3 regions of the Glutamicibacter arilaitensis Re117 genome follow, and region 2 is predicted to be linked to each of the others. Evidence: predicted binding sites of a transcription regulator. Region 2 holds the regulator's gene; each other region holds the start of a gene.
The links. The regulator Rex, encoded in region 2, represses fermentation and respiration genes when NADH is low (regulators of the CRP and FNR family bind a similar motif). The targets are predictions, from matches to a motif close to CTTGTGAANNNNTTCACAAG.
Positions count from the first base shown of each region.

Region 1: the regulator Rex is predicted to act here: its motif matches at 4,142-4,161, upstream of AARI_RS08650 (glyceraldehyde-3-phosphate dehydrogenase).
Region 3: the regulator Rex is predicted to act here: its motif matches at 6,710-6,729, upstream of AARI_RS02200 (queuosine precursor transporter).

Region 1 covers NC_014550.1:1,795,416-1,805,596, reverse strand. Annotated here, with positions in the region: gene AARI_RS08670 (acyl-CoA dehydrogenase family protein) at 1-1,112, shown strand, start outside; gene def (peptide deformylase) at 1,137-1,709, shown strand; gene AARI_RS08660 (hypothetical protein) at 1,722-1,880, opposite strand; gene AARI_RS20420 (DNA glycosylase AlkZ-like family protein) at 2,070-2,177, opposite strand; gene AARI_RS20070 (FAD-binding protein) at 2,128-2,448, shown strand; gene AARI_RS08650 (glyceraldehyde-3-phosphate dehydrogenase) at 2,529-3,986, opposite strand; RNA gene rnpB (RNase P RNA component class A) at 4,206-4,560, opposite strand; gene AARI_RS08645 (YaaA family protein) at 4,696-5,475, shown strand; gene AARI_RS18600 (purple acid phosphatase family protein) at 5,819-8,125, shown strand; gene AARI_RS08635 (hypothetical protein) at 8,166-8,792, shown strand; gene AARI_RS18595 (WxL protein peptidoglycan domain-containing protein) at 8,861-9,901, shown strand; gene AARI_RS08625 (hypothetical protein) at 9,898-10,116, shown strand; gene AARI_RS08620 (VOC family protein) at 10,170-10,181, opposite strand, start outside.
Region 2 covers NC_014550.1:2,768,031-2,778,211, forward strand. Annotated here, with positions in the region: gene ccsB (c-type cytochrome biogenesis protein CcsB) at 1-405, opposite strand, end outside; gene resB (cytochrome c biogenesis protein ResB) at 398-2,026, opposite strand; gene AARI_RS13290 (cytochrome c biogenesis CcdA family protein) at 2,026-2,781, opposite strand; gene AARI_RS13295 (TlpA family protein disulfide reductase) at 2,790-3,413, opposite strand; gene AARI_RS13300 (histidine phosphatase family protein) at 3,420-4,082, opposite strand; gene AARI_RS13305 (hypothetical protein) at 4,256-5,011, shown strand; gene AARI_RS13310 (redox-sensing transcriptional repressor Rex) at 5,128-5,802, opposite strand; gene AARI_RS13315 (glutaredoxin family protein) at 5,830-6,075, opposite strand; gene AARI_RS13320 (HAD family hydrolase) at 6,138-6,944, shown strand; gene AARI_RS19335 (30S ribosomal protein bS22) at 7,047-7,145, opposite strand; gene AARI_RS13325 (helix-turn-helix domain-containing protein) at 7,285-7,509, opposite strand; gene gdhA (NADP-specific glutamate dehydrogenase) at 7,769-9,112, opposite strand; gene AARI_RS13335 (ArsR/SmtB family transcription factor) at 9,303-9,746, opposite strand; gene AARI_RS13340 (acetoin utilization protein AcuC) at 9,842-10,181, opposite strand, start outside.
Region 3 covers NC_014550.1:386,046-396,226, reverse strand. Annotated here, with positions in the region: gene AARI_RS02230 (NUDIX hydrolase family protein) at 1-368, shown strand, start outside; gene AARI_RS02225 (FUSC family protein) at 365-1,462, opposite strand; gene tgt (tRNA guanosine(34) transglycosylase Tgt) at 1,596-2,894, shown strand; gene AARI_RS02215 (GNAT family N-acetyltransferase) at 2,966-3,421, opposite strand; gene AARI_RS02210 (DUF6297 family protein) at 3,450-5,033, opposite strand; gene AARI_RS02205 (ABC transporter ATP-binding protein) at 5,023-5,673, opposite strand; gene AARI_RS02200 (queuosine precursor transporter) at 5,785-6,495, opposite strand; gene AARI_RS02195 (TetR/AcrR family transcriptional regulator) at 6,854-7,561, shown strand; gene AARI_RS02190 (hypothetical protein) at 7,695-8,309, shown strand; gene AARI_RS02185 (hydroxymethylpyrimidine/phosphomethylpyrimidine kinase) at 8,351-9,172, shown strand; gene AARI_RS02180 (ISL3-like element ISAar13 family transposase) at 9,269-10,181, opposite strand, start outside.

The DNA of each region.
Region 1 (10,181 bases), 970 kb from region 2:
TCCGTGAATTGGCTACGGAGTTCAATGCCCGGGAGATTTCCGGCAAATACGCTCAGTGGGAGAAGGACCACCAGATTCCTCGCGAGGTGTGGCAGTCTGCCGGCGAGAACGGCCTGCTAGGTCTTGCCGTGCCTGAAGAATTCGGTGGCATGGGGATTGATGACTACCGTTTCCGTGTAGTGCTTGATGAGGAGTTCGTGCGTTCCGGGCACCTGGCCGTGGCGTTGGCGTTCCACCTGCATGACGATCTGGTGCTGCCTTATCTGCTGTCCTACGGTTCTGCCGAGCTCAAGGCCAAGTGGCTTCCACGCATGGTGGACGGCTCTACCATCACCTCCTGCGCGCTGACCGAGCCTGGCGCGGGTTCTGACCTGCGTGCCGTACGCACGAAGGCGGTGCGCGATGGCGATGACTGGCTGATCAGCGGGCAGAAGACCTTCATCGGCAATGCGGCCTTTGGCGATGCGTCTCTAGTGCTTGCGCGTACCGATGGCGAGAGCTCGCGGGCCGGCGCGCATTCTTTCTCGCTGTTCATGGTTGAGCGTTCCGAGGGCTACAGCAACGGCAAGCCGTTCGACAAGATGGGCTTGCGCGCCTCAGATACCGCTGAGCTGTTCTTTGACGAGGTCCGCGTCTCTGCGACGGATCTTGTTGGCGAAGTCGGCCAGGGCCTGTCCTATGTCAAAGCGCAGCTGCCCCAGGCTCGTTTGGCTCTCGCCGTGGCCGCATCGGCGATCTGCTCTGCATCCTTCGAGCAGGCGCTTGAGCATACGAAGAACCGCTCGACCTTCGGCCAGGTACTCACCGAATACCAGAACACGCGTTTTGAGCTGGCTGATTTGAAAACTGAGGCGCATGTCACCCAGAGCTTCGTTGACCGTGCGGTGCTGGCTTTCAATGAGGGTGAGCTGAATGCTTCCGATGCCGCCGAGGTGAAGCTTTGGGCTAGTGAGAGCGCGAAAAAGCTTTCCGATAAGGCATTGCAGCTGCATGGCGGCTATGGCTACATCATGGAGTACCCGATTGCCCAGTCGTTCACTGCCTCGCGCTTGCTGACCATCTTCGGTGGCACAAGCGAGATCATGCGTGAAACTATTGGACGAGCACTCTAAGCACTTTTGAAAGGAACTGATCACGTGCCTATTCGGCAGATCACTGTTTACGGCGAACCGGTATTGCACAAGCGTGCCGTTGAGGTAACCGAGTTTGATGACGCGTTGCGCGCGCTCGTTGCCGATATGCACCTGACCATGGATGAAGCGCATGGCGTCGGCCTTGCAGCTCCGCAGATCGGCTTGGGCCTGCGCATGTTCACCTACGTATTCGCCGATCAGGACGATGCGCCCGAACGTGGCGTGGTGATCAACCCGAAGCTGACCCTCTCCAAGGTTTCGCAGGCTCCTGCGCACCCTGATGAGGACTCAGAAGGCTGCTTGTCGGTTCCCGGCTTGAACTACCCGCTGCAGCGCGCAGACTATGCGAAGGTGGAAGGCTTTGACGAGTTCGGCAATCCGATCTCTTTCGAGGCTCATGGCTGGTTCGCCCGCATCATGCAGCACGAGTACGACCATCTTGATGGCTACCTCTACGTGGATAAGCTACAGCCACGTTGGGAGAAACGCTGGAAGAAGGCCAAGAAAGCTCTGGGTTGGGGCGTACCGGGCAATACCTGGTTGCCGGGTACCGATGAGGATCCATTCGGCCACTAGCGACTTGGCCGTCTAGCGGGCGGTCTTGAAGTCCAGATACCGCTGATGCAGCGCCGCACCGATACTATCGGTCGGCGCTGTTTCTGCATTCAAGATCTTTGCTGCCCTTCCCTCCTGCTGACAGAAGGGTAGGAACATGCCGTTCTTGCCCGGCAGGATCTGCGCTGTCATCTGCTCATCAGCTACCAGGGTGCGCGTGCCATAGCCCAGGCAGTACTCATCGAAGGGTCCACGCAGGCGCAACGGTAGCTAGGATACTCGCTCCGGCTGAAGTACTACGTGTGCCAGGCTTTGGGCTATCACCCAGGAGTCCTCACCGCGTTCATCCTTGCCTACGCGGATGAGATCTTCTGCCAATGTCTAGCTGGCTGCTCGCATATCGCTGAGGGTTTGCCCCGAGTACCAGGCAGCGTAGCGGATGGTTGCTGGCCCATGGGACGCAAGGTACCTGCGCAAGAGCTCTGCCAAGGGCTGCGCCGGTTCATGGCGCCCGGTGACCCATTGGTCAACCAGCACGAAATCCTGGGCGACGAGCTTGGCCGTAGTGGTGCGCGAAGATGATTCGCCGATCCAAGGTCTCTACGCCCAGGGAAATACTGCCTCGAATATCTTCGGCGAGGTCTACCCGGGCGCCGGCCCCACTATCGGCCAGGGGCTGGTCTACGGCACCATCATTGCCGATGACGGGGCCCAGCGCTCACGCGAGGCGAAGAATAGTTCCTCATCCATCGCGAGCTAGCAGCCGTTGAACCACAAAGGGACCTTCTCCGACGCGTAAAGCGTTGGAGAAGGTCCCTTTGGCATAAAACCGGGAAGGTCTTAGACGGTGACGGCTTCAGCCTTCAAAGCTGGAACTGCTGCTGGGTGGGTGCCGGCCATCGATTCGATGACGCGCACAACCTGGCAGGAGTAGCCGAACTCGTTGTCGTACCAAACGTAGACAACAGCGTTCTTGCCGGTCACGATGGTGGCCAGGCCATCAACGATGCCGGCTCGGCGCGAGCCAACGAAGTCGGTGGAGACAACCTCAGGCGAATCGATGTAGTCGATCTGCTTGTGCAGGCTGGAGGTCAGCGAAGTTTCACGCAGGTAGGCGTTGAGCTCTTCCTTGGTGGTCTCGTTTTCCAGGTTCAGGTTCAAGATCGCCATGGAGACATCTGGGGTCGGTACGCGGATGGCGTTACCGGTCAGCTTGCCTTCGAACTCCGGCAGGGCCTTGGCTACTGCCTTGGCGGCACCGGTTTCGGTGATCACCATGTTCAGCGCTGCCGAACGGCCGCGGCGCTCGCCCTTGTGGAAGTTGTCGATCAGGTTCTGGTCGTTGGTGAACGAGTGAACGGTCTCGACGTGCCCGTGGATGACGCCGAACTTGTCGTTCAGGGCCTTGAGCACTGGGGTGATGGCGTTGGTGGTGCACGATGCAGCGGTGACGATCTTGTCATCTGCGGTGATCCACGAATCGTTGATGCCGTGGACGATGTTCTTCAGATCGCCCTTGCCCGGTGCAGTCAGCAGGACGCGGGAAACGCCCTTGGCCTGCAGGTGCTGGGACAGGCCAGCCTCATCGCGCCAGCGGCCGGTGTTGTCCACCACGATGGCGTTGTCGATGCCGTGTGCGGTGTAGTCAACGGTGGTCGGGTCGTTCGAGTAGATGACCTTGATCAGGGTGCCGTTGGCGAGGATCGTGCTGTTTTCCTCATCAACGGTGATCGAGCCTTCGAAGCGGCCGTGGACCGAGTCGCGGCGCAGCAGCGAAGCGCGCTTGACGATGTCATCATCCGAGCCCTTGCGGACCACGATGGCACGCAGGCGCAGGCCGTAGCCGCCACGCTCGACGAGAATGCGAGCCAGCAGGCGGCCGATGCGGCCAAAGCCGTAGAGCACTACGTCCTGTGGTTCTGCGTCGGTTGCGCCAGCCTGGCCAACCTTCTCGCCCAATTCTTCGGTGAGGAATGCGTTCAGATCAGCGGATCCGGATTCCTTGAACTTCTTGTTCACGCGACCGAGGTCAACGGCAACCGAGCCAACATTCAGGGTCTCGATGGCATCCAGGATGGCCTTGGTGTCATTCAGGTCAAGTTCTTCGCCATCGATGCGGCGCACCACGCGGTGGGCCTTGATGATGTCAATGGCGGACTGATTGATCAGCTTGCGGCCGTAGACGGAGGTCACCACATTGTTCTTGCGGTACAGACGTCCGATCAGTGGGATCATGGCCTCGGCGAGCTCTTCGCGCCCGCTCCATTCTTGCTGGGCAACGACAGACTGCTGGGTCACAGAAAATCCTTCCAATTCAGCCGACTCGCAGATCCATAAAGTCGGTTGGCACCGTGGGAAGCACCATTGCTTTTGCGGTGGTACGAGGTAACAGGATCATCCTCGTAAGTACATGATCCATTCTAGACCGTGCGCAGAAATTCTGAGAGCTACGGATTGTGAATCATCTCACCAGCGCATTAGGGGCTGATGCCGGCGCAATCGCGGGAAGGAAGAGTGTGAATGGGATGGCCGATACGCCGGGTTTTGTCGCGCCGAAGCGGGACGGTCATCTATCTACGACTGCCGTTGCCGACAGCCTCTAGCGGTCCACCCGACTGCATGGGGCGAACAGCCCTCGTAACGCAGTCTGTCTGACCTTGCTCCGGGTGGGGTTTACCTAGCCGCCCCAATCACTTGGGGCGCTGGTGGTCTCTTACACCACCGTTTCACCCTTACCAGGAAACCTGGCGGTCTATTTTCTGTGGCACTAGCCTGCGGGTTACCCCGAGTGGGCGTTACCCACCACCCTGTTCTGCGGAGCCCGGACGTTCCTCGGGACAATAACTTGCCACGCGACCGTCTGGCCATCCCATTCAGTTACTATTCTAGCCCCGTAAGTTCACCTGCGCTGACCGTGACCATGAGCCTCTGAACACACTGACAAGCCCAAAGCTACAGATTACTGCCCAGATGGGGAGAAGAATGATCTTCCGATAAGCTGGAAAGCGTGCTTATTTTGTTGCCGCCTTCCGAGGGTAAGAACGCCCACACCGAAGGCTCACCCTTTGAATTCGAAGATCTTTCATTTCCGGAGCTTGCTGAGCAGCGCGCTCAGGTACTTGCTGCGCTGACCGAGGTGTCAGCCCGCGAGGACGCCATGGAGATCCTCGGTGTCGGCGCCACCTTGGCCAATGAAGTGGCTCGCAATATTTCTCTGCACACCGAACCAGCCGCCAAAGCACACGATATTTATTCAGGTGTGCTCTTTGAAGCTTTGAACTACGCAAGTCTGGATGAGGCCGCACAGCAGCGAGCCGATGAGTCCATCCTGGTGATCTCCGCCCTGTGGGGAGCCGTTCGCTTTGCCGATCGCATTCCGCCCTACCGCCTATCCATGTCGGTCAAGCTCGAACCCTTGGGCAAGCTTGCCAGCTGGTGGAAGAAACGCCTGACCCCCGTATTAGATGCGGCCGCCGGGGATGAGCTGATCGTTGATGCACGGTCGAGCACCTACGCTGCGGCTTATAAGCCAACCAATGACAACAGCGTTGCGGTCAATGTCTTCCAGTTGCGCAACGGAGTACCTAAAGTAGTTTCACACTTCGCCAAGCACACCCGCGGTGAGGTGGCCCGTTTCCTGGTCCAGCAGCCGGTTGCACCAACGAACAAAGACGAACTACTGGCCTTGATCCAGAGCAAGTGGGAAGCTTCATTGGTCGAAGATAAGAAGGGCGTTGCACTAAACATTCTTTTGTCTGAAGGTCATAAGTTCACCACCGCCTCGTAGGAACTGCCACCGTCGCGTGGATTCACACCTTGGGTTGCCCGAAGGCCTGGCAATCCAAAGGTGTGCCTTTGAGTCGCACCACACCGTCGAAGATTTAAGCACGGCATGCCAGGCCGAATGAGCAAACGAAGAATTAACTCAACTTTGCCCACTGTTCATCAACTTCCAATAGATTAATCAGCCGTTTACTAGGTGTTACCCAGCTGGTTAGTTCCATCGCCTTAGATGAATTACGCCCCCTCAACGACCTGAGAGGGAATCATCTATACAACGTGCGATGAAGGTTGAGATGCGACAAGATCCTCGAGCCACAACGTGGCTTAAACGAACGGGTGTCGGCGCAATGGCGTTGGCACTTTTTGGAACGACAGTTATTACTGGCCAGTCGGCACTGGCTGCACCTGAAACTGACATTGAAGATCAGACCGTCATCACCACTGCTGATACCGAGTGGAAATTCCTTGACGATGGAAGCGACCCAGCCGCTGGCCTTAGCTCGCTAAATGCCTGGACCGAAAATGATTTCGATGACAGTACATGGAAGAACGCAAAGGGAAGTTTCGGAGCCAAGAACGGCTCATTGGGTGCGGTAGGCCCCTACACCCCTAAGACTCTGCTGAACCACTATCTACCCGAGCAGGGCAAGACTACCGTCCCTACCTACTTCTTCCGCACCAGCTTCGATCTTGAAGCCGGCCAAGCGGATCAGTATGTAGAACTCAGCGGCGAAGCCACCTACGACGATGCCCTAGTCATCTGGGTTAATGGCACCAAGGTTGCCGGTTTTCTCGACGATCGCCTCACCGGCGAAAACAACCAGGAATACGCGGGTAGTTCCAATGGTGACCCGGTCACCAGCACCTTCCGTATTCCAGCCGATGTGCTGGTTGACGGAGAAAATACTGTGGCCGTCAGCCTGCACCAGGACCGTGAAGTCAGCTCGGACATCTACTTGGATTTCCCAGAGCTGAGCCTGCACACCACCGAGCACCATGAACCACCATCGCGGGTTATCCTCACCCCGACCGAAACCCCGGAAACTTCCCAGTACGTTTCCTGGCTCGGTGGAATCGCTAATGAGGAAACCGGCGTGGTTGAGATCCGCGAAACCGCTGGCACCGAAGTACGCAGCATCGACGCACGCTTCGTGGATCGGGTAAATAACAACCCGCTGCCACATTTCTCGGCAGAGCTCACCGGTCTCACCCCGGCAACCAGCTACACCTATCGGGTGGGTAACGCGGGCTCCTACAGCCCGTGGTACACCTTTAAGACCGCAGATCCGAACGCAAAGAATTTCCAGTACATCTACTTTGGCGATGCACAGATCGGTTTGGATACTACCTGGCCAAAGGTTGTTAAGCAGGCCATGGCCGCCGCCCCAAATATTGTGGGATCGGTACACGCGGGCGATCTCATCAACACCGGCAGCAACGAGACCGAGTGGACCAACTGGTTCAAAGGTATGAAGGATTCCGGCGCGACCACCAACGTGATGGCAGCTCCGGGTAACCACGAGTACTCCGGAGATAACAAGCTTCTGGCATGGAAGGCCAACTTCGAGTACCCAGGCAACAACCCAAGCGTTGAGACCGCCGGCGAACTGGCGAAGCTGACCGTGGGCGACACCCCACAGGCCATCCAGTACCGCGCACTCTTCGAGCACTGGACCGAATTCGCCAAGGAAACCGTCTACTTCACTGACTACCAGGGCGTGCGTTTCATTACCATCAACGCCACCCGTAGCACTGGTTTCTTGGTTCCGGATAACCTGCCGGCCTGTGAAGGCAGTGACTGCCCGGCCGGTAATGTCAGCTCGCTTTGGGTTCAGTTCCAGGCCGCCTGGTTGGACCACATCCTAGAAGATAGCGATTCCAAGTGGAACGTTGTCACCTTCCACCAGCCGGTCTACTCGGCTTCCGCCGGCCGCAATGAGCCGGTGCTGCGTGAGCACTGGGTTCCGGTCTTCCAGAAGCACAATATCGACCTCGTGCAGATGGGCCACGACCACGTCTACGCTCGCGGTTACCACAACTCGAATACCACCGAACATGAGGGTGTTACCGACGGTCCGGTGTACGTCGTTTCCAACTCCGGTGCCAAGCACTACGACCTTGCCCCGGCTGCAGACAATGTCTGGACCCAGAACGACGCCACCCAGGTACTGCGCGGCCGTGGCTTCACCACCTACCAGATCATCGATGTAACCGAGGATGCGTTGACCTACAAGTCCTACGTGGCTGAAAAGACCAGCACCTCGACCACCGATCTTGCTGTTGGAGACCTGTGGGACGAATTCACCGTCACCAAGGATGAAGCCGGAACCAAGTGGGTTACCGAGGCTGGCGTCAAGGCACCAGAGGAAGCTGAGCCGGCTCTGGCCGTGGACGTGAACACCTCTGTGCGTTGCCTAGCCGGCAAGGCCACCTTGACCGTGGCAGCCACCAATGGTGAGGCCGGTCCAATTTCGTTGAAGATCGTCAGCGACTTTGGCACCAAGCAGTTCAACAAGGTCAATAGCGGCAAGAAGGGCACCGCAGCCTTCTCCACCCGTCAGGCCGAGCTCGCTGAAGGCACCATCAGTGTTGAAGCATCCGATGGCACCACCAGCAGCACCCAGAAGGTCGACTTCGCAGCCACCGGCTGCTAATTCCCCGCACATTCTTCAGTAGAAAGATCATTTACAGATCATGAGCAAGAACAAGGTATTACCCCGCGCAGTAGCGCTCACCGCCGGCTGCACCCTCCTACTGGGTGTGGGCGCCGCGGCGATCGCAAACCCTGTGGAACACGGCAGCAATGAAATTGATGTCAATGTCAAGATCGCCGAGCTAGAGGGACCTGGCGCTCTGGCCATGACGGTAGCTGGCGCCAGCTCCACCTCCTTGGTGGAAAGTGGCTCCGACGAGCTGATCCGTCAGTTCACCGGTACCCTGCCTACCGTCAGCGTTACCGATACCCGTGCGGCTGAAGACGTCGCCGAAGGTGCTTACTGGTACGTATTGGGTACCGCCAGTGCCTTCAGCAGCGAAACCGGCGAAACCATCGGTGCCGAGCACCTGGGCTGGACCCCACGACTGATCGATGGTGGAACCAGCGGCGGCGTCACCGAAGGCGATTCCGTGGACACCGTTCTGGATTCTGGAAACAACAATGTTGGCTTGGTTGACCAGGAACTGCTGGCCATGGCTTGGGATTCTAACGAGCTGCTTGAGGAAGGTTCGTGGACTGCGAATGCCGACCTCTACCTGCGCACTCCGGCCGACGTGGAGCGAGGCTCCTACAGCTCTAAGCTGACCCTGTCGCTCTTCGAGTAATCAGTTAGTACTACCGTGATTCGGGCGGTCATCGACCGCCCGAATCACTTCACCACCATTGGATAGACATGTCTCATACACCCCGTACTTTCACCCGCGTTGCGCTGACAACGATGCTCGCCGCTGGCCTTGGTTTCAGCACTGCACTGCCAGCTGCCGCCAGCCCCACTCCCTCCGACGAGCAGGCACCCATCACGTGGTCCATGAGCCCGCTGCCGGAGGAAAACCAAAGCAATACACAATGGGTTGAGTTAGATATGAAACCCGGGGAAAGTGTGCAGCGTGAGTTGGTGGTGAAGAATCACAGCGCACAGGAAGCAACCTTTGGATTGCAGGCCGCCGATGGCTACTTCACCGACACCGGTCGCTTCAACATGCTCGCCTCAGATGAACCTTCCGAGGCCGCAGGTACCTGGATCAGCATCCAGGAGGAGATCACGGTAGCACCCAAAGCGAGTGAAAACGTCAGGTTTACCGTGACCGTTCCGGAAAATGCCACCCCAGGTGATCACGCCGCCGGAGTAGCCTCATCAACCACGAGTATCGGTCAATCAGCCGACGGCGCCAGTCTCGGGGTTGAATCCCGCATCGGTTTTCGTGTGATCACCCGAGTTGAGGGTGAGCTGAATCCCTCGCTGGCGGTGCAAGAACTTCACACCGGTTACAAACAGTCGTGGAATCCTTTTGCGCCCGGGTCAATCACCGCAGATTTTCGGCTTCATAACGACGGGAATCTTCAGTTACAGCCCCAAAGCGCCCTCTTTAGTTTCCAAAATGCCGAGGGACAAAGCTTAGAGTCCGGCTCGCTGTTACCCGGTGACGGGGCGAAGGTAACGATGAAGCTGGATCAGAGCTGGCCCACCTTTCTCACCCCGGTAACGTTGGAGGTCACCGGGACGGATAACGGTGGCGCCGAACAGGTACTGCGCACCGAAAAAGTATGGGTCTGGACTCTTCCATTACCTCAGCTATTTGTCCTGCTCGGCGCGACGCTTTGCTTCTTGGGCTTACGCCGACGTAAAACCAAGCAGACCGAACGCATGGACGAATTACTGGATCAGGCCCGACGCGACGGAGCCGAGCAGGCTCGGCAGGAAAGCAACGCATGAGCTACCAAAAATCACAGGGTGAAGCCATCGAGGTACAGGTGGAAATCACGCAGCTGCCTACAAGCGGTCTTCCGACTCCCGCGCCGGAACAGCTTCCCCTCGACCTGGCCGATACCGGAGCCGACCCCTGGATACTCTTGATCGCGGTGGCGGTGTTCGCACTCGGTGCGTTCGCGACAAGGTTTTCTCGCCGTAAACGAATGACCGGTTCCTAACGTTCAGGAATCATCGCCCAGGGGCTAGGACTTCGTCACGAACCGAATGCTCATTACTGGGTCGC
Region 2 (10,181 bases):
ACGGTTTGCGGCCACCGCACGGGCAATGACGGCCCCGCCGTGCAGGACTGCTGCCAGCCACATCAGCACCACGGCGATGCGCGCGGTGGGGCGCTTGGCCGAGAACTGCGTGTATTCCATCTTGTCGGTCACGATGTGCTCACCGACGTTATCTGCACGCTGCACAGCGGTGCGACGTGAACGCCCCTTGCCACCCACTGCGCTGCTGCCCACGCTGACCAGCAGTTCCTCATCACGCTTGAGCGCTTCGGAATCCATTTCGCTGATGGACTTGTTGGTCTTGGCCAGGTCCAAAGCGAAAATGATGAAGACTACGCCATAGACCATGGCGGCCAGCAGCATGAACAGCTGACTGTATTCACCCAGCGTTTCATTGATGGGCGCTAAGGCCCCGGCGTTACCCATTTACTGCTCCTTGGTTCTGCTCCTGGCTGGCCAGTGGCCAAGCCTTGTCGAAGATCTTTTGTAGTTCTGCAGCTTCGCGTTCCAGGCGTGGATCTTCACCACGTGCCAGCATTGCATATTCGATAGTACGCTTGCCGTTTTCATGCTTCAGCTTTACCCAAACGCGGCGACGCGGGGTGAACAGCGAGACTGCCAAGCCAATCAGTGCCAGACCGGAGAAAATGCCGATTGGCAGCTTTCCCGGGTCGTAGTTGATGTCCAGCGCAACGTAGCGCTTCAGGTCGTCAAAGGTGATCGATCCCTTGCCGTTTGGCAGTTCGTAGGTCTGCCCGGCTTCGAGGATGATGCCGCCGGCATCCAGATCACGGCTGTTGAGCGGATCCATCTTGTCGGTGTCCAGTACGAACACGTTCTGCGGATTTCCATCGTCCAAGCCGAGGTCTCCGAAGTAGGAGTTCAGGTGAAGCTGCGGGTTGATGGCATTGGGATCCCCAGAGATGCCGAATCCGTTTTCATCCACCAGCGCGGTGGGAAGCAGGAAGCCTTGGAAGCCCAGCTGCGAAGGTTCAGCATCTGGCACTTTCAAGACGAACATCGAGGTATAGACCGAATCCTGGGGAATCGAGACCGCTGGACCGGAATAGGAAACATTTCCTTTGCCATCCTTGACGGTGATCACCGGTGCGTAGCCATTGCCGACCAGGTACACATCGCCTCCGCTGATACGCAGCGGGTGGTTGACCTTCAGGTCGTCCTCTTCAGGCTGAGCATCAGCAGAGTCGCGCACGGTGACGTGGGCGGTGAAGTCCAGCGGCTGGCCGAAGTGGCTTTCGGATTCGCGGTCGAAGATGATGTCGAATTTATCCAGGGTCACCGCGAAAGGCGGCAGGTTATCGGCGTTGAATCCGGTGCCTGGGGTGAAGGAGTCGTAGCTGACCAGCGAGTTGACGAAGGTTTCTCCCTCGACCACCACGCGCTGGCCGGTGTAGCCATAGGCTCCGCCGATGGCGGCCGAAGCGAGCACTCCCATCAGGGAAATGTGGAAGACAAGGTTACCGATTTCCCGGGTGTAGCCGCGTTCGGCGGCAACCGATTCACCGGTTGCATCACTGCGTCGTTCCACGCGGTAGCCGCGCTTCTTCAGGATCTTGAAGGAATCCTCAATGACCTGCGTATCGGTTGGGGTGTCCGTTTCGCCTTCAAGAATTTCGTGCGATTCGTACTGCGGCAGGCGTTCAAGCCGAGCAGGGGTGCGTGGCGGCGGCGTGCGCAGTGCCTTGGCATGCTTCTTCACACGCGGGACGACGCAGCCAATGAGCGAGATGAACAGCAGGATGTAGATCGCGGAGAACCACACCGAGGAGTACACCTCGAACATCTGGAATCGATCCAGCCATGGGCCAGCGACGGTGTGCTGTTCCAGGTACTGGGCGACAGATTCAGGGTTTGCATCGCGCTGCGGGAAAATGGAGCCGGGTACCGCAGCGACCGCGAGCAGCAACAGCAAGAACAATGCTGTTGGCATCGATGTCAGCTGGGTCCAGATCCAGCGCAGGGAGCCGACGAATCCCAAGGCAGGCGCGTCACCGCTCCCCTTGGACTTCCGTTGTTGTTTCGCCATTAAATTGGCAACCTCACTTCATTGGCAAACCAGTTTTGCAGTTCTGCGACCCACGTACCCCACAGGCCGGTCACCATGACCACGCCCAGGGCAATGAGTAGCGCCCCGCCCAAACGCATAATGAAAAGTTGATGCTTGCGGAAGAATCCCAGTGCCTGCATGCCGCGTTGCATTCCCATCCCGATCAGGATGAAGGGCAATCCCAGGCCCAGGCAGTAGAACACCGTCAGCAGGGTTCCGCGTCCAACGTTGGCATCCACGCCAGTGGACATGATCAATACCGCGCTCAAGGTCGGTCCGATGCACGGTGCCCAGCCCAGCCCGAAGGTCAAGCCCAGTACCGGGGCTCCCCACAATCCTGCTGGTGGGCGCTTGTGGATCTTGCGATCGCGCTGCATCCAGGAGAAGCCGCCCATGAACACGATGCCCATGAAGACCACCACCAGGCCCAATGCCTGAGTGACCCAAGAGCCGTTGAATTTCAGCCATGCGGTGGCCTGGCTGAAGAGCACTCCGGCGGCGATGAACACCACGGAGAATCCCAAGACGAACAGCAATACGCCCAGAACCACGCGGCCACGGCGGTGTTCCTTCAGATCCGCGCCGGTCAGCCCGGTGACATAGCCGAGATAGCCCGGCACCAGCGGTAGTACGCAGGGCGAAAGGAAGGAGACCAATCCGGCCAGCAATGCCACCGGGGCGGCAAGGAGCAACGACCCGTCCAGGACGATGTCGGCGAATGGATTAGTGGTCACTGATCAGCTCACAACTCTTCGGTCAGAGCGGTGTTGATCAATGACTTGAGCGTGCTCGGCTCCACGGCACCGATGACGCGGGCGCGGACCCGGCCTTGGCGGTCCAGCACCAGGGTGGATGGAACAGCTTGCAGCGGAACGTATTTGGTCATCGCGAGCTGGATGTTCCCATCGGTATCCTGAATCGACTCATAAGGAATCTCGAAGGTGCGTTCAAAGGCCTTGGCAGCTTCGGCTTCATCGCGCACGTTGACGCCGATGAATTCGACCTTCTCGCCAAACTCTTCAGCGATTTTCTTCAAATCCGGTGCCTCGATACGGCACGGTGCGCAGGCGGCATACCAGAAGTTCATCACGACCGGCTTGCCCTGCCACTGAGTGAAATCGATGTCGGTGCCGTGGTAGGTGGACGCCTTGATGGTGACCGGTTCGCTGCGCTTGGCAACTTCGTATTCTTCAACGGCGCCATCGCCGGCAATGTAGTTCTTGCCGTCGCCGCTGTTGGCTTGTGCGGTCAGCGCATCTTCCTTGCCGCTGCAGGCAGCCAGCGGCACTACGGCCGCGGCAACCAGGAGCGTACGCAGCATGGTGCGGCGGCTGAACGGGCCAGGATTGGGCACAGGATCTGTCATTTTGCTTTAGGCTCCCGGAATATTCGCCGCGCCGGCTAGCAGCTCGGGGCACGGTTCGGTGTAACGCACGGAGACCAATTCGTCTCCTTCGAAATCAAAGCTGGTGATCGAAGCCAGTGTGCACTCGCGCTGGCGCGGATCATGCCACAGCGGCTTCTTCTCGGCGTCGCGGCGGGTGACCCAAATCGGCAGCTGGTGGCTGACGATGATGACTTCCGCCCCTTCGCCATGTTCAGCCACCGCGGCTTTGCGTTGCTCCGCCATGGCGGTGCGCATTCGCGCTACCTGCTCGGCATATGGTTCGCCCCACGAGGGCTTTAACGGATTGACCAGCAGCGGCCAGTATTTTGGCTTGCGCAGATGCTCGGCGACTTTGGACAGCCCCTGGAGCTTGTTGCCAGCTTCAATCACGCGCTCATCGGTGTGAATCTCCAAGCCCAAGGCCTTGGATGCCGGAGCAGCGGTCTGCTGGGCACGGACCAGCGGCGAGGCGACCAACCGAACGACGTTGCCGCCTTCGGCTTGGCGCTTGGCAAAATATTCGCCTGCCCCGTCAGCCATCTGGAAACCGAGTTCCGAGAGCCCGAAGCCGGGGATCCGGCCGTAGAGCATACGGTCAGGGTTGAAAACTTCCCCATGGCGCAACAAATGGACAGTCGATAAAGGCATGCTCCCAGTGTCTCAAATATTCGATGCAAAAGAGGCAATATGTGGCCACCGTCAACTATTCACAGGACACGCATTGGAATCCCATATGGAAAAACCATCCTTTCGGAGGGCTTGCTCACAATCCTCTGCCACTACGCTTGGTAATAAGACAGTTCGACCTAGAAGGATGCACCATGAGCAATAACGATCCTAACCAGCCGGGACAGCCATACAACCCGGATTCCGCGGGCCAGGGTTCGCAGCAGAACCCGTACAGCGAAAACCCTTACGGCCAGAACCCTTACGGCCAGAATCCCAATCCTTATGGGCAGCCGCAGGCACCGGGCTACGACCAGTACGCTGCCCAGGGCGGCTATGCCGCGGTGCAGCCACCGGTCGAGCGTCCTCGGACCTTGGCTATTGCTTTCGGGCTGATCATGCTTGCAGGTATTTTCAGTGCCCTCAGCAGCTGGCTGATGGCCACCTCCAACATGATGGCCAACATGATCGGCCAGCAGTGGTCGCTGGTTCAGGAAGAATTCCAGAACCAGATGCAAAGCACCCCGGGGATGAACGAGGATCCGCTCGTTGAACAGATGATGCAAAGTCCTGAAGCTTTCATGGCCCAGGTCAATTCGATGATCTCCAGCTTCGTGATTGTCGGCATGATCATTACCTTGGGCCTGTACTTCCTGGTGGGCTTCTTCGTTGGCCGCGGCGTGGGTGGCATGCGCATTCTCGCCACGATCCTTGCAGCGCTTTCACTGCTGAATCTGGTCACCACGGTTCCAATGGTCAGCATGTTCGCTGATACCCAAGCAGGCCTGATCAACGCGGTGTACGTAGTGGGAATCTTGCTGGGCGTTGCCGGCGTAGTCTTTGCCTGGCTGCGTCCATCCTCGGAGTACATTGCCCAGCGCCGCATGGCCCGCCGGGCTGGCTACCGCTAAACGCGCGCTGGGGTTTGCCTTCTAAGCCCAGAAGCACGAAAAGGCGTAGCTGCCTCATCCGCAATAAGGATGAGGCAGCTACGCCTTTCGTCGTTAGCGCAGGTCTAGTCTTGCGCTCAGCCCTGGACCGCGAGGTAAGCCAGGATCTGCAGTTCGGTGGACAGATCCACCCGGCGCAGATTCATTCCCTCTGGAACGCGCAGCGGCTTAGGTGCGAAGGACAGGACCGAGCGGACAGAGAGCTCAGCTAGTTCGTAAACCAGGTCCTGGGCGGCATCGCCAGGGATTGCCAGCACGGCAATGTTGATTTCTTCGCGCTGGACAACTTTTGCCAGGTCTCCGATTGCTTCCACGTGCAGCTCGCCAACTGCTTTGCCCACCAGCGCAGGATCGATATCCAAGATGGCCTTGACGTTGAAGCCGCGGGATTTGAAACCTGCATAGCCGCTCAGCGCGCGGCCGAGGTTACCTGCACCAAGGATGGCTACGCGCCAGTCCTGGTTCAAGCCCAGCGTGCGGCTGATATGTTCGGCAAGTTCACGGACCACGTAGCCGACCCCGCGGGTTCCATAAGAACCCAGCCAGGAAAGGTCCTTGCGCAGGATCGAGGGGTTCACGCCAGCTTCTTTGGCCAGCACCCCGGAACTGGTGCGTTCTAGTCCTTGGGCGTCCAAGGCATTTAGCGCGCGCAGGTACTGGGTCAGTCGAGCCAGCGTGGCCTCAGGCAACACCCGGGCTTCAAGCTCCGACATTTTCGTTCTCCCGCACTTTTCGGTGCTCTCTTCGAGCACAACGCAAAATCATTTATTCGGTAGCAGCTAGCTGCTCAGCAGCCGTTCCAGGCGTTGGGCATCGATGTGCCAGAAGTCCCGAACTTCGCCGTCGATCAGCAAGACTGGAACTTCCTCATGGTGCTTGGCAAGCAACTGCGGATCCTGGTCAATATCGAGTTCAGAGAATTCCATATGCAAGCGGCCTGTCACCTCAGCCACGGTTTCGCGTGCGGCCTGGCACAGGTGGCAGCCTTCTCGGACCAACAGCTGAATCTGATGCAAAGTACTCACCTGTCCATAATCTCACGAGCCGTAACCACGCTTAAACTTGGCGATGAAATAAACTGGATCAAATGCCTTCCATCGATCCTCACCTGAACCCGAATTCTTCCGTAGCTCCGGATACGGTTGCCGCTTTCTTCGACGTCGATAACACCCTGGTGCGTGGTGCGTCGCTGTATCTGCTGGCCCGCAAGCTCCATGAGCGCCGTTTCTTCCAGTTCCGTGAAATCCTCTGGTTCGCCCTGAAGCAATTGCGTTTTGCTGCACGCGGCGAACATCTAGGCGATATCCATCAGATTCGCGACCGTGCGCTGATGATGGTGCGGGGCATCCCGGTGTCCGAGATCGAGAAGATTGGAAACGAGATCTACGACGAATACATCGAGCCGAAGCTGTGGGCCGGTTCGGTGGCTATTGCGCGCCAGCATCGCACGGTGGGACGCGAGGTCTGGCTGGTCACGGCCACTCCCCTGGAAGTGGCGAATGTCATCTCAGATCGTTTGGAACTTACCGGTGCTTTGGGCACGGTAGTGGCCAGCGAGGACGGTTTTTACACCGGATCGCTGTCCAGCCCGATCCTGCATGCGGCGGAAAAGGCTCAGGCGGTACGCACCCTGGCCAAGGCTCGCGGCATCTCGCTATCCAAGTCCTGGGCCTACTCAGATTCCTACAATGATGTTCCGCTGCTTGAAGCTGTGGGCCATCCGGTGTGCATCAACCCCGATGCGCGGCTCCGTGCCTATGCCAAGCGCCGCGGATGGCAGGTCTATGACTTCCGGACCGGTCAGCGTGCCGCCAAACTCGGCCTGAAGACCGCTGGCGTGCTTGGGGCGCTCTGGGCGGCTCGACGTTCAATCCTGCGCCGTTCCGGCTCTTAGAAGGGCACTGAGCGGCTTTAGATAAAGCAATCGCCACCGTTCAACAGTTTCACTGTGAAGCGGTGGCGATGATTGCCTAGCGGCAAACGCTCAGAAGTATATTTACTTCTTATTGCGACGCTGGTGGCGGGTCTTGCGAAGCAATTTGCGGTGCTTCTTCTTCGACATACGCTTGCGGCGCTTCTTGATAACAGAGCCCATAATGGTTCCTCACAAACTAAATAAATGCGTCAACCCCAAACGCCTGCTTGCGCGCGTGCACAAGGACAAGGTTGACCCGACGTTAAACGTTCCTTAACAGATTACCCGCTTTTCGGCCATGCTCTGACCATCGCGCGGACTATCGACCGTAAGAACCGGTACCGTGCTGCGGATCAATGGCCGCAGCATTCAAGTAAGATTCCACGGCGTTTTCCGGAACGCGATAGGAGCGACCGAACTGAACAGCAGGCAAGTCGCCTGCGTGGATCAGCCGATAAACGGTCATTTTGGAAACACGCATCATGTCGGCCACTTCGGCCACAGTCATGAAACGGGCTCCGGCAAAATTCTGTTTATCCGTCATGCGGGATAATCTCCTGACGCTGATCTCTAATTCGTCGCGTAAATAATAGCGAAGATGAACTTACACGGCTTTGGATCAACATCGACGGTTCAGGTTCACATTCGCTTTGCACTAGTCTAATCGCACTTTTGTAACTTTTGCATCACGAAACACACCTGTAGCCTTTTGAATCACATTTTTTGATGCTTAAACGAAACAATCCGTGGGTTTTCCCTGAGATTCCCCAGTGAAAACCCACGGATTGGATCAAATTCACTTACTAGATGACGCCCTGAGCCAGCATTGCGTCAGCCACCTTCACGAAGCCAGCAATGTTTGCACCGGCAACATAGTTGCCTGGCATGCCGTATTCTTCTGCGGTGGCTGCACAGCTTGCGTGGATGCCGACCATGATCTCGCTCAGACGACGCTCAGTGTGCTCGAAGGTCCACGAGTCGCGGCTGGCGTTCTGCTGCATCTCCAGAGCCGAGGTAGCAACGCCACCGGCGTTAGCTGCCTTGCCCGGGCCAAAGAGCACCCCTGCGTCTTGGAAGATGGAAGTCGCTTCAGCGGTAGTAGGCATGTTGGCGCCTTCGGCCACGGCGATGGTGCCGGCAGCGACCATCTTCTTGGCAGCCGCGGCGCCCAGCTCGTTCTGGGTTGCACATGGCAAAGCCACGGTACCGGCAACGTCCCAGACGCTTCCTCCGGAAACGTACTTGACCTTCTTGCTGCCACGACGCTCGGCGTACTCCGAGATGCGTCCGCGCTCGACTTCCTTGATCTGGCGCAGCAACTCAAGGTCGATGCCGCCTTCATCAACGATGTAACCAGCCGAGTCGGAAGCGGTGACAACCTTCGCACCCAGTGACTGGGCCTTCTCGATGGCGTGGATTGCCACATTGCCCGAACCGGAGATGATCACGCGCTGGCCATCAAAGCTCTGGCCGCGGGTTTTGAGCATTTCTTCGGTGAAGATCACTGCGCCGTAGCCGGTGGCTTCTGGGCGAACCAGGGAACCGCCCCAGCTCAGGCCCTTGCCGGTCAACACTCCGGATTCGTAGCGGTTGGTGATGCGCTTGTATTGGCCGAAGAGGTAGCCGATTTCGCGGCCGCCCACGCCGATGTCGCCTGCTGGCACGTCGGTGTACTCGCCGATATGGCGGTAAAGCTCGGTCATGAAGGACTGGCAGAAGCGCATGACTTCGCCATCAGACTTGCCGCGTGGGTCGAAGTCCGAGCCGCCCTTGCCGCCGCCGATAGGCATGCCGGTCAGCGAGTTCTTGAAGATCTGCTCGAAGCCCAGGAACTTGACGATGCCCAGGTATACCGATGGGTGGAAACGCAGACCGCCCTTGTATGGACCCAGAGCCGAGTTGAATTCGACGCGGAAGCCACGGTTGATCTGTACACGATTTTCATCGTCAACCCATGGCACGCGGAAGATGATCTGGCGTTCAGGTTCGCACAAACGCTGCAGGATCGCGGCCTCAGCGTATTCAGGATGCTTGATCGATACTGCCTCAAGGCTATCGAATACTTCTGTGACGGCCTGATGGAATTCTGCTTCGCCGGGATTGCGGCGGAAGACTTCGTCGCGAATCGTCGCTAAGTGCTTATCCAAGTTTTTCTCCTCATCACTTGGGGCAGGCACGGGCGCACAAGGGGCCTCATAGCCGGCGTCACTGCCCCGCACACGAGAATGCCATGCTGAGCATTCTGAACAAAATTTTCATGTTATAAAACAGGATTGCGCGCGTAACTTAAATGATTGACCATTTTGCATGGTTGCAGCGCCGAACACTGGTCAACAGCTAGCGTCGACGGCCAAATCGTGGAAGTTTCTCAAAGAATTCCTGCGCACGTCCAGTGACTTGTTCCAAACCTTGGCCAACGCGGCGACCGATCTGACCAGTGGTCGGATTAGCCGCTGCAGCCAGCTGCCCGTCGGCTTCAGCCTCTGTGGTTGCAAGCTCCTGGCTCGGGGCTTGAACCGGTACCAGATCCGCGCACCAGTGCACCAGGTCTTCCAATGCAGAGGTATCAATGCTGTAGATACGGCGCTGCCCAGCAGCGGTCATGCTCACCAGCTCAGCCTCGCGCAAAACCTTCAGGTGCTTAGAAACGGTCGGTTGCGAGATCTCCAGTTCGGTAACCAGAGTGCCCACGGCCTTCGGCTCGTTTTTAAGCGCCTCGATAATCTTTCGTCGGGTTGGCTCAGCCAACGCCGAAAATACTTCGTCAATTGCCACACACATAACCCTAACGGCATATGACCAAATGGCAATCAATTTGCGCGCCCAAATGGCTGGGAAGCCATGTTGTTGCGCCCTGTGGTCGCACGGATACGGTCCTAGTCGAACCAGGGATCCAGGCCGAAGAACGGAAAGACTTCTTTGCGCGTAGCAATAATGGTCCGGTCCACCGGATCGGCAGGATCATATCCAACTTCCCAATTGCGCCACCATAATTGCGCGTCATCGCCCATGAGGTATGGCATGGCCCGTCCATACCGTTCCAATACATATCGACGGAAAGTTTCTGGAACATAGGTACGCAGCGGCATCGGCTTACCCGCAACAATTGCGGTCAGGTGCGTCCACGTGCGCGGTACGACTGCGGTGGCGTTATATCCGCCGCCTCCGGTAGCCAGCCACCGGCCCTCGCAGTGCTCATCTGCTAGCTGGGAGATG
Region 3 (10,181 bases), 1.5 Mb from region 2:
TGCTGCGGACCTTCGTCTCTGGCCGAGTCATGTACCGGGAAACCATTCGAGCTGCCTTGATCCGCCATATCGAAAAGGATCTGGGCACCATGGTGCTCCCGCAGCTGCCCGCGTCCCCAGTGCCTTTCACTGTGGCTGAATACTTCCCTGCGCCAAGCGAAACAGGTCTGACCGATGACCGCCAGCACGCCGTTTCCATGTGCTACATCGTGCCGGTGCGTGGCGAATCCAGCCCGCGTTCGGATGCTTTGGAGCTGACCTGGCTCTCGCCAAGCGAGGCTTTGAGCTCAGACATCCAGGGCGAGTTCGCTGGCGGACGTGAAAATATTCTCCGACAGGCATTAGCCCATGTCGGACTGAATATCTAAATTTCAGTTTCGCGTTTTGGAACAATCCCCCGCCGACGTTTGAGGATCGTTCCGACCCAGCTTCCGAGCAGCACGCCGAGCATGCCCACCGCACAGCCGATCAACGTCTCGATGACGCGGTCGTACATGACGGCACCGCTGAGGCCGGTGACCAGCGAGACGCCGACCAACGCCATCGGGGTAATGAATATCTGCGCCAAGAAGTAATTGCGCATGACCAGCATCTCTGCCATGAATTGGCACAGTGCGTTGAAGGCGAGCAAGACCCACACCTGCGGGTTCAGGAAGATCAAGATCGCCATCAAGATCATGCCTGCCAGTGTGCCCAGCATTCGATGCATGCCGCGGCGGATGCGCAAGGTCGTGGTGTGCCCGACCAGTGGCACTACCGCTGCCACCATGGCCCAGTAGTTGTGCCCTGCTTCCAAGCGGCTGCCCACGGTATTGGCCAAGGCGCCTGCCACGCCGGCAGACAGGATGTAGAACAGCCCTTCCCACCAGATCGCTCTGCGGACGTTATCGGAAAGCGGCGGCAACGGGGTTCGTTTCCAAACGTTTGCCCACTGGCCTAGCGCTCCGGCAGCTCCAATGGCGATGGAAAGCAGGACTGTCAGCGCGGAAACCAACAAGGCCTCCCCGAAGGGAGCCGGTTCAGGGATCGAAGCGATCGCGGCAAAGGCGAAGATGTGGAACAGCGAGCCGCCAGGACGCAACCGCATGAAGCCCACCAGCACCGAGCATGCTCCGGCGACCAGCGTGGTGGCGCCAACGATCTGCCACTGCTTGACCTCGGGGTTTGCATGGTCAATCCACCAGTAGGAAGCAGCCAACGCCAGCGCGATCACTACGAAGAACAGGGCTCCGGAACGAACCTGCATGCGCAGTCGGTTCCAATAGCCATCCACACGGCCATAGACCCCGGTAAAAGCGCCGAAAACCGCGAAGACAACAAGGTCTAACCGGTCAACCGCGAATAGCGTGATCAGCGGTGCGAAGACACCAACACCGGTGCGCAGCCCAATCCAGTGGTCCTTGCGAGCCGGCCCCAGCTTAACCAGTGCCGCAACCGAGTCCTTCAGTTTTTCCAGGCCCACGTTTTCCTTTCGTCGCGTTGGACACAACACGTACTGTTCATTATTCGCGCTTTGCCTTGTGAAGCGTTAGGTTTCGGCGCACATTAGGGCTGTCGTTTTCCTCACCGAGCTGTTAATACGGCACACTTGGTACGTGCCTGAAAAGAACTTTGACCCCAGTGCCCCGCATGCCCGCCAGGATGAATTCGGTTTTGAAGTAGGAACCCGCCTCACCGCTACCGACGGTTCACCAATGCTAGGACGCACTGGCGTTATCCGAACTCCTCACGGAGAGATCAAGACTCCTGCGTTCATCGCCGTTGGCACCAAAGCAACGGTGAAGGCTGTCACCCCAGTGCAGGTAGAGCAGCTCGGTGCCCAAGCGGTACTTTCCAATGCTTATCACCTGTACCTTCAGCCAGGCGCCGATATCCTCGATGAGGCTGGTGGCTTGGGCAAGTTCATGGGCTGGCGGGGCCCTACCTTCACCGATTCCGGCGGATTCCAGGTCATGAGCTTGGGTTCGGGATTCAAGAAGGTCATCGACATGAAATCGGTTGACCAGTCCGGCCCCGATGATGCAGTTGCTCCGGGCAAGGAGCGTCTGGCTAACGTGGATGAAGACGGCGTTTGGTTCAAGTCCCATCTCGATGGCAACAAGCACCGTTTCTCCCCCGAAATCTCCATGGGCGTGCAGCACCAGATTGGCGCGGACGTCATGTTCGCCTTTGACGAGCTGACCACCTTGCAGAACTCGCGCGGCTACCAGGTCGAGTCCCTTGAACGTACTCGCCGTTGGGCTGAGCGGTGCATTGCCGAGCATTTCTCGCTGACTGATTCGCGCGTAGGCAAGGACTACCAGGCACTGTTCGGCGTCATCCAGGGTGCCCAGTATGAAGATCTGCGCCGCAAGGCCTGCCAGGATCTTGGTGCCATGGCGTTTGACGGTTTCGGTATTGGCGGTGCACTGGAAAAGGAAAATCTGGGCACCATCGTCGGCTGGTGCTCCGAGGAGTTGCCTGAGAACAAGCCACGTCACCTGCTAGGCATTTCCGAGCCAGACGATATCTTCACCGCAATTGAGAATGGCGCAGATACCTTTGACTGCGTTTCGCCTACCCGCGTGGCACGCAATTCGGCGTTCTACACCCCATGGGGCCGTTTCAACCTTTCTGGTGCACGCTACAAGCGCGACTTCACCCCGCTGGTGGAAGGTTGCCCGTGCTATGCCTGCGAGAACTTCAGCCGTGCCTACATTCACCACTTGTACAAGGCCAAAGAATTGCTCAGCCACACCCTGATCTCAATTCACAACGAACATTTCACTGTTTCGCTGGTTGAGTCGGCACGTCAGGCGATCGAAGACGGTACGTTCTTCGAGCTCAAGGACAAGGTGCTTTCCAGCTACTACGCTGGCACGCCAGATCCACAGGGCAAGCCGGCAACCGCATAAGCTTCAGGGCATAAAGCGTTCAAGGCCTCGATTCGTCACCGCCAGGTGCAGAATCGAGGCCTTGCTTTGTCTTAGAGCGCGGCTTTTCCGCCGTCGCGAATCATCGGCAGATGCATGATCCCGTCATCGTCATAGTCGGCTCCGGAGCGCTGGAACCCAAATTTCCCGTACCAGCTTTCGAGCTGGGTCTGTGCGCTGAGCTGGATTTGAGCGTGGGGCTGGCAGAGCCCTACCGCTTGTTTCATCAATTCTCCGGCTAGCCCACGCCCTCTGGCACTGCTGGCTGTGGCAACTCGCCCAATCCGCGGACTCGGGCTGCCGATTTCCATGATCCGTACCGTGCACAGCACTTTTCCGTCTTCCAACGCGCACAGGTGGACCGTGTCCTCATCTAGATCATGCCCGTCGATGTCCGGATAGCAGGACTGCTGTTCCACAATGAAGACATCGGCACGTAATTTCAGCACGGCATAGAACAGCTGTTGCGGCAGCTCGGCGGGTTTGAATATGGAAATCGAGACGGTCATGTTCCAAGCCTACCTACCGTCTGACTCGTCAGTTCTTTCGGAATATCTGAAGCAGTGCGCTTCCGCCCAAGAGCAGCGCGCAGGCCCACAACACCCATGAGATCGTTGCCGCCGGATTCAAAACCAGAACGACGAGCGGCGAGAACGTAGCGGCCACTCGGATGTAGGTCACCGCTTCCAAGAAAAGTACGGTGGCAATCGTCATCTCGTTGGATGCTGAGCCAAGCAATGTTCCCCAATCGCGTTCTCCACGCTGGGCATGTGCGCTGCTCGCTGCTGCACAGCCCAAGGATGCAATAGAAAGCGCGGCACCCCATTGCCAGGGATGGACTATCTGGATCATGTCCAGAATTCCCAGTCCGCCGGTGAGGAAGACAAGTGCTGTTGCTGCGAAGAGGAGCGCAAAACAGGTCGCTGCTCGCGCGAGTTGCGATTCAGAGAGTCCTAGCATCTGGGTTAGCTGCTGTTCGCCCAAAAGCGGTGCAACAATCCGGGAAATGCTCAGCGGCAGCACCACGCACAAAAGCAAGTAGAAAGCCGCGGCGCTGAGCGGGTTGGCGATTTGCTGGACCGCAGCGGCCAGGAGCAGCATCAGAGTCAGGCAAAGCGCCGTCGCTTGCCACCGGCCGCCGCGCAGCAACCGCAGTATAAGGATGCGCCAGGCGACCGGCAGTTTGGCCGTGAGCCTTGCTCCGTGTGCACGTCGTCGATGAATCGCAGTTTGCGCCGGCGCAGCTAGGCCTCGGGAATCTAACTGCATCAAGGTGCCCATGGCGAATTGCTGCTGCTGGCCGGCAGCGCGCAACGCTTGGCCTGTGATCTGCTCAAATTGGCGATAGGCCCAGTAGCTGCTCGCAACACAGAGCACTACAAGGACCAGAAGCACGTTGAGCCAAACTTGCTGATTCAAGGTCGCGGACGATAGTTCTTCGACCAGTGCCTGCGCCCATTGAGCCTTTCCCATCATCAGCAGCCACAACACGACCAAGACCAGCGCAATAGTGGACATCGCCCAACCGCTGATTCGTCGAGCCGTAGCGTGCATATTCAGGCTTTGAATCACGGTAGCCACATTGGCAATGCCAATTCCCATCACCGCAAAGCTACCCAGCGCCAAGCCCGCTACTGGCAATTGAAGAGAACCGGCCAAACCCAACATGATGATCAGCCACAGTGCTCCGAGAAAACTGCTGGCAAAAAGCCCTGCGAGCACCGCGTTGCGCCATGTTGACCTGCGGATGTTTCGCAGCCTAATCGGCAAAGGCAACCACCAGTGGGCTTTAGCGGCGCTGAGCCCGCATGGCCCGATGAAGAGCATGACCCTGAATATCGCCAAGGCCGCAAGAACTAAGAGCACCAGCGACAGATCCCGCATGCCCCAAACAGCCGTCGGCAGTTCTTGGTGCGGCACCCCTTCGCCCAGAAGCACGAACAAGACACCAAAGAGTGCACTGAATAGATATGCGAGAGCAACCAGCGCGCTGAGCACCCAGATATAGGCGTCGGAAAAGCTGTCGAAGCGTTCGGAGAAATTCCTTCGGCTCCTAGCCCGAGCGAGCAGTTCCTTGGGGTTGAATTCAATGAGCTGGGGCATGTCCTTCTCAGCGTTCAAGCCACTGCGCTCCAGAGTCCGGATCAAGTAGCTGGCCCTCATCTTCATCCAGAAGTAGCACCTGCTCCATGCAGCTTCGCAGCATCAGCGGATCGTGGGTGACTGCAAAAACGCTTGTCCCGTTTGCGCGGATGGCAGCGAGCCGCTGATACAGCTTATTCCTGATACGCAGGTCCAGACGCTGTTCCGGTTCGTCTAAAATCACCAGTTCTGCTGGTCTGATCAGGCAGGCCGCCAGCAATACCTTGCGTCGTTGACCAGAGGACAACTCATTGGGCAGGTGGTCGGATACGGTAGAAAATTCGAAAAAGTCGAGTTCGTTTTGGACCGCTTGGCCCCATTCGGCAACACCATGTCCGCGGGCCACCATTTCGAGGTGTTCGCGCACTGTGAGTTCTTCAAAGAACGCGCCGTCGGTGACTTGTACTGCGACTGTACGTCGAAAATGTGCCGAGCTGTCATCCACCGGAAGCCCTTGGAATTCGACGGTGCCTTCAATCGGGGGAAGGTGTCCCAGGATCGTGCGCACCAAAGTCGACTTGCCGCTGCCGTTTGCACCAATAATTCCCAAACCGGTGCCCCGAGCCAGTTGCAGGTTTATCGGCCTGCAAATCACGCGGTTGGGATAGCCGATGGTCAAGCTGTGTACTTCTAATTGCCCTTTAGCGCGTTGACCCATCTGCATATCGCTAACTTTATTCGCTGGGTACAGCAGTGGGCATCACCCTTACGGATGATGCCCACTGGAAAATTAGCTGGTGGCTACCGTTTCGCCATAGCTTGGTTCACGCTTTTTGAACCATCTGATGACTACTGACGTCACCGGCACAAATATAATCTCCACGGCGGTCTTATAGACAAAGCCCACCGCGACATAGTTAATGAAGCTGGGTGCGTCGGCGATGCCGATTACCGGCGCAGCAATAGCGCAGAAAATCAGGGTGTCGAGGAATTCTCCCACGCCGCTGGATCCGATCAATCGGAGAATCAGTCCGCGCTCCCCCGAGCGTTCCTTGAGTTTAACCAGCACCCAGGAGTTGGCAAGCTGGCCCACCAGGAATCCGCAAGCGGAGGCAACGACAATTTGCCAGATTGGGCCAAGGGTCCGTTCCAGGGCTTCTTGCCCGTCATAGAACTCAGCCGAGGGCAGCTGGATCATGACCCAGAAACAGAACACGGCGAAGAACGCCAAAGCAAAAGTCACCAGAATTGAGCGGCGCGCTGCCTTCAATCCATAGACTTCGGAAATGACGTCGCCCAGAATGTAGGCCAGCGGGAAGAGGAAGAACCCGCCGTCAGTAATGAGTGGTCCGAAGCTGACGCCTTTCGAAGCGCCAATATTCGAAAGAATCACGACCGCACCCATCATGGTGAGGACCGTGGAGAAGTAGGGAGAACCGGCAGAAGCGAATACCGCACTCTTGGTTCGGATCAGTTTGTTGTCGGCGTTGGAGTCGCCCATGAATTTTTCCTTGTCAAAGTGGTTCGCCAGAACGTCGCTAAAGGGGCACAACCCAGCCCAAGTTTTAAAAGGGGTGAGGGTGCTATGCCTACGCGCTGTCCCGCTGTATTAGCACTTACGCAACAAGTATCCCATGCATCACTATGTACACAGATCTGACCTTTATCCGTCAATCATGTTTCAGAAATCAAATAATTGTTAAATTGGTATCTCACTTGTGAATCTTCGAACCATAAAATCGAGGAAACAAATAATACAGTGACTGCTCTCCCATACTTCAGCATGAATTTTTTCATTTTTTGAACGCGTTCAAATTATTGCTAGAATCGAATTCAAGTTCTCCTGTCCAAAAGGCCACATGACCACGCAACCTCGCACCGAAAAAGGTCGTCAGACCCAAGCCAAGCTTTTAGCGACCGCTCTGGAGTGCTTCGCCCAGGACGGCTACAAAGCTTCGAGCATGCGCGCCATTGCCTCAAACGCAGGGGTTTCCCTGTCCCATGCGTACTACTACTTCAAGTCCAAAGAGGACATTGTGGCTCAGCTGCTGCTGAACCTGCGCAAGGAGCAATACGACCAATGCTCTGGAATCCTCGATGAGGGAAACACCCTCGAAACCAACATCCGCACAGTACTCGACGCCGGTGTACGAACACTTTCCGGCTACCACGATTTCGGCCCGCCATTCCTGCGCCTGTTGCTCTCACGCGATCTCAGCAATGACGAAATTTCAAGCATTGAATTAGAACTATGGGAGAAGGTTGTGTCCGGGTCCCGCCCGCTGCCCCCGTTGGGCATCCGCCGTGACTTGCCAAAGTTCTTGTTACTGGTCTCCCGCCAGGTCTTTTCAGCGTGGGCCTTCGACCAGTCCCCACAGCAACGACGTTCCAGACTTCTCATGAAGAACATGGCTCCAGTGGTGGCCAAGTTTGCGGTGCTCTGCCGCTTACCAGTAGTGCGTTCCCTTTTTGAAGATGTCCTGGCACTCATGGACCCTGGACCTGCAGAAATTGCTGAAGCTGCGGTCCCGAAACCGGTACCGCTGAGAAAGCAAAAAGCCTCTTAGGAATCAGTGCGTCCTGCTTACTGAATGACCCCCGGACACAGAGTTCCGTATCACAGTGTTTTAAGGCGTAAAGTCGAAGGTGCCGATAGCCACTAGAAGGTCACTTAGCGAACCAAAAGGAGAACGCAGCACTATGAGCCCAATGGCGCGAGAACTGCCTAGCTGGACCCACGACTACGCCACCGTGCGTGATCGTCTTGCTTCCTTTCCGAATCAATATGAGATTCGTTCGGTCAATCAGGACGGCGACGACGTGGAAATATTGCGCTACTGGCCTGAGGCGTCATGGACCGCACCGGCCGACGCTCAGCGGCTGATCTTCTTGGGCGCACCGAACGACAGTACCGCTGCGGCATTATCCGAGTCCGGCTGGCAGCCGGTGACCACCATGCATCTGCTGGCAGGAAAACCAGATGACGTTGAACAGGTCGTCAAGCTCGCAGATACATCCGGGCTCTTTGAAGCGCCGATGGATAATTATGACGTCGTTGAAGTCACTGACTTCGACCGCCCGGTAGCCCGAGGCCGCATGCATTACGGTGAAAACTACGCGCTACTCACCGACCCGGACCTTTTCGCTCCTGCCGACCCCGATACCGCACGCCGCGCAGTTCTCGCTAACTTCGCGGGTGCCGCTTTTGGCCACGGACTTCCTTGGCTACTGTTAGTAGCCAATGCCGAACATGCCGACCAGCTTCCTGAAGGCTGGTCCAAAGCAACCATGCTCAGCTTCTGGCAACATTGCTAACCCCGCCCCTTCCCCTACCCGCACTATCCACAATTGAGACTATGACTAATACAAACACTGCCTCCCCAGCCATGACCTTGACTATCGCTGGGTCCGAAGCCACCGGCGGCGCAGGCGCCCAGGCCGACTTGAAGACATTCCAGGAACTGGGAACCTACGGCATCGTGGCCTTAACCTGCATCGTCTCCTTTGACCCTAAGGATTCGTGGAACCATCGCTTCGTCCCTGTTGAGCAGCAGGTCATCGCAGACCAGCTGGAAGCTATCCAGACCTGCTACGAAGACAAGTTGGGGACCGTAAAGTTGGGCATGATGGGCTCGCCCGCAACGATTAATACCGTTGCTACCGCACTGAAATCCCAGAAATGGGATAACGTCCTGCTCGATCCCGTGCTGATTTGCAAGGGCCAGGAACCAGGCCACGCACTGGATACCGACGAAGCGCTCAAGGCAAACCTGTTGCCGCTGGCTACCTTCGTCACCCCAAACCACTTCGAAGCGGAACAGCTTTCGGGAATCAAGATCACCACCGAAAGTGATCTGATCGAGGCTGCCAAGAAGATCCATGAGGTCTCCGGCGCAGCTGTCCTGGCCAAGGGCGGGGTTCGTATCGCGGGCGAAGATGCCATCGATGTCTTCTACGATGGCACCACCTTGGAAGTTCTGCGTGAAAAGAAGATCGGCGAAGTCGCGGTCTCAGGTGCAGGTTGTTCGCTAGCTGCTGCAGTAACTGCAGAGCTGGCCAAGGGAGCTACCCCATTGGAGGCTGCCCGCACTGCCAAGGCTTTTGTTACTGAAGGCATCCGAAATCGCGTTTCTGGCAATACCCCGTTTGATGCGCTCTGGCAGGGCGGACGCCGCTAAGCGTTCGCGGTTGCGCAGTTTGCTGGCCAATTTCGTTGGGAATTGGCCAGCAAACTGCTTTAACGGCTCTTCGAGTTTAAGCGTGGTGCAGGATGCTCAGCACGGCCGTAGCCCCGCCGTGTATAACAATATCCTGACCCGGTAATGACCATGATTCCGATAACCCCGACCGATCCGTTTCAAGTTCTTCGCCGTCAGGTTCGCCGCCTCGCTCCGAGCATTCGTCAACCGCGTACGAATGAACACCAGCAACTCGCGCCTCCACGCAGTCAGCGTCCGGAACAACGACTTCGCTTCCACCATTTTCGTTGTCTTCACCGATTTCTCCAGCACCGCCCACCTCGATTGAAAATCATGGATATCCCTGGTTTTCAACAGCTCCCGCACGTGTTCCTTAATCCCATAAATCACGCCCAGCTCAGGATCTGCTTCAAGGATCAACTTCAGCCGCTCAACTTGCCTAATCGACAAGTTCTCCAAATTGCAGGTCAACAGTTTCCGATACTTGTAGGCCGGATCAGCGGCCCTTCCTCGGCGCTGGAGCACCTCGTGGGAGCGACGCCGGCGCACCTGAGTAATCATGAGATTCGCCCGCTGAATGACATGAAAATGGTCCACGCTGATCTTTGCTTTCGGCAGGTTCTCCCGCACCGCTTTGCGGAACTCAGCAGACATGTCAATGGCCACGTACTGTACTCGTTGACGCCAGTACCGTGGCCGGGACTTCAACCACTTCTTCACCGCTGCACAGCGTCGTCCGTCCACAATATCTAGAATTTTTCCGGTATCCAGGTCGGTGAAGACAATAGACCACGGCTCAATACGGACCACTTTCCCGGTGCGGCCGCGTGCGTAGCGGACCTTACGAAAACGGTGCTCATCAATACCGAGGCGGCGGATGAACATGCGGTCCACGTTGCCTACAAGCTCACCGACCATGTTCGCTCTTGCCATCACGGTTGGCCAGGAAACTTGGTACGCAGAAGCGACCCTGGACACGGCTCGCAGT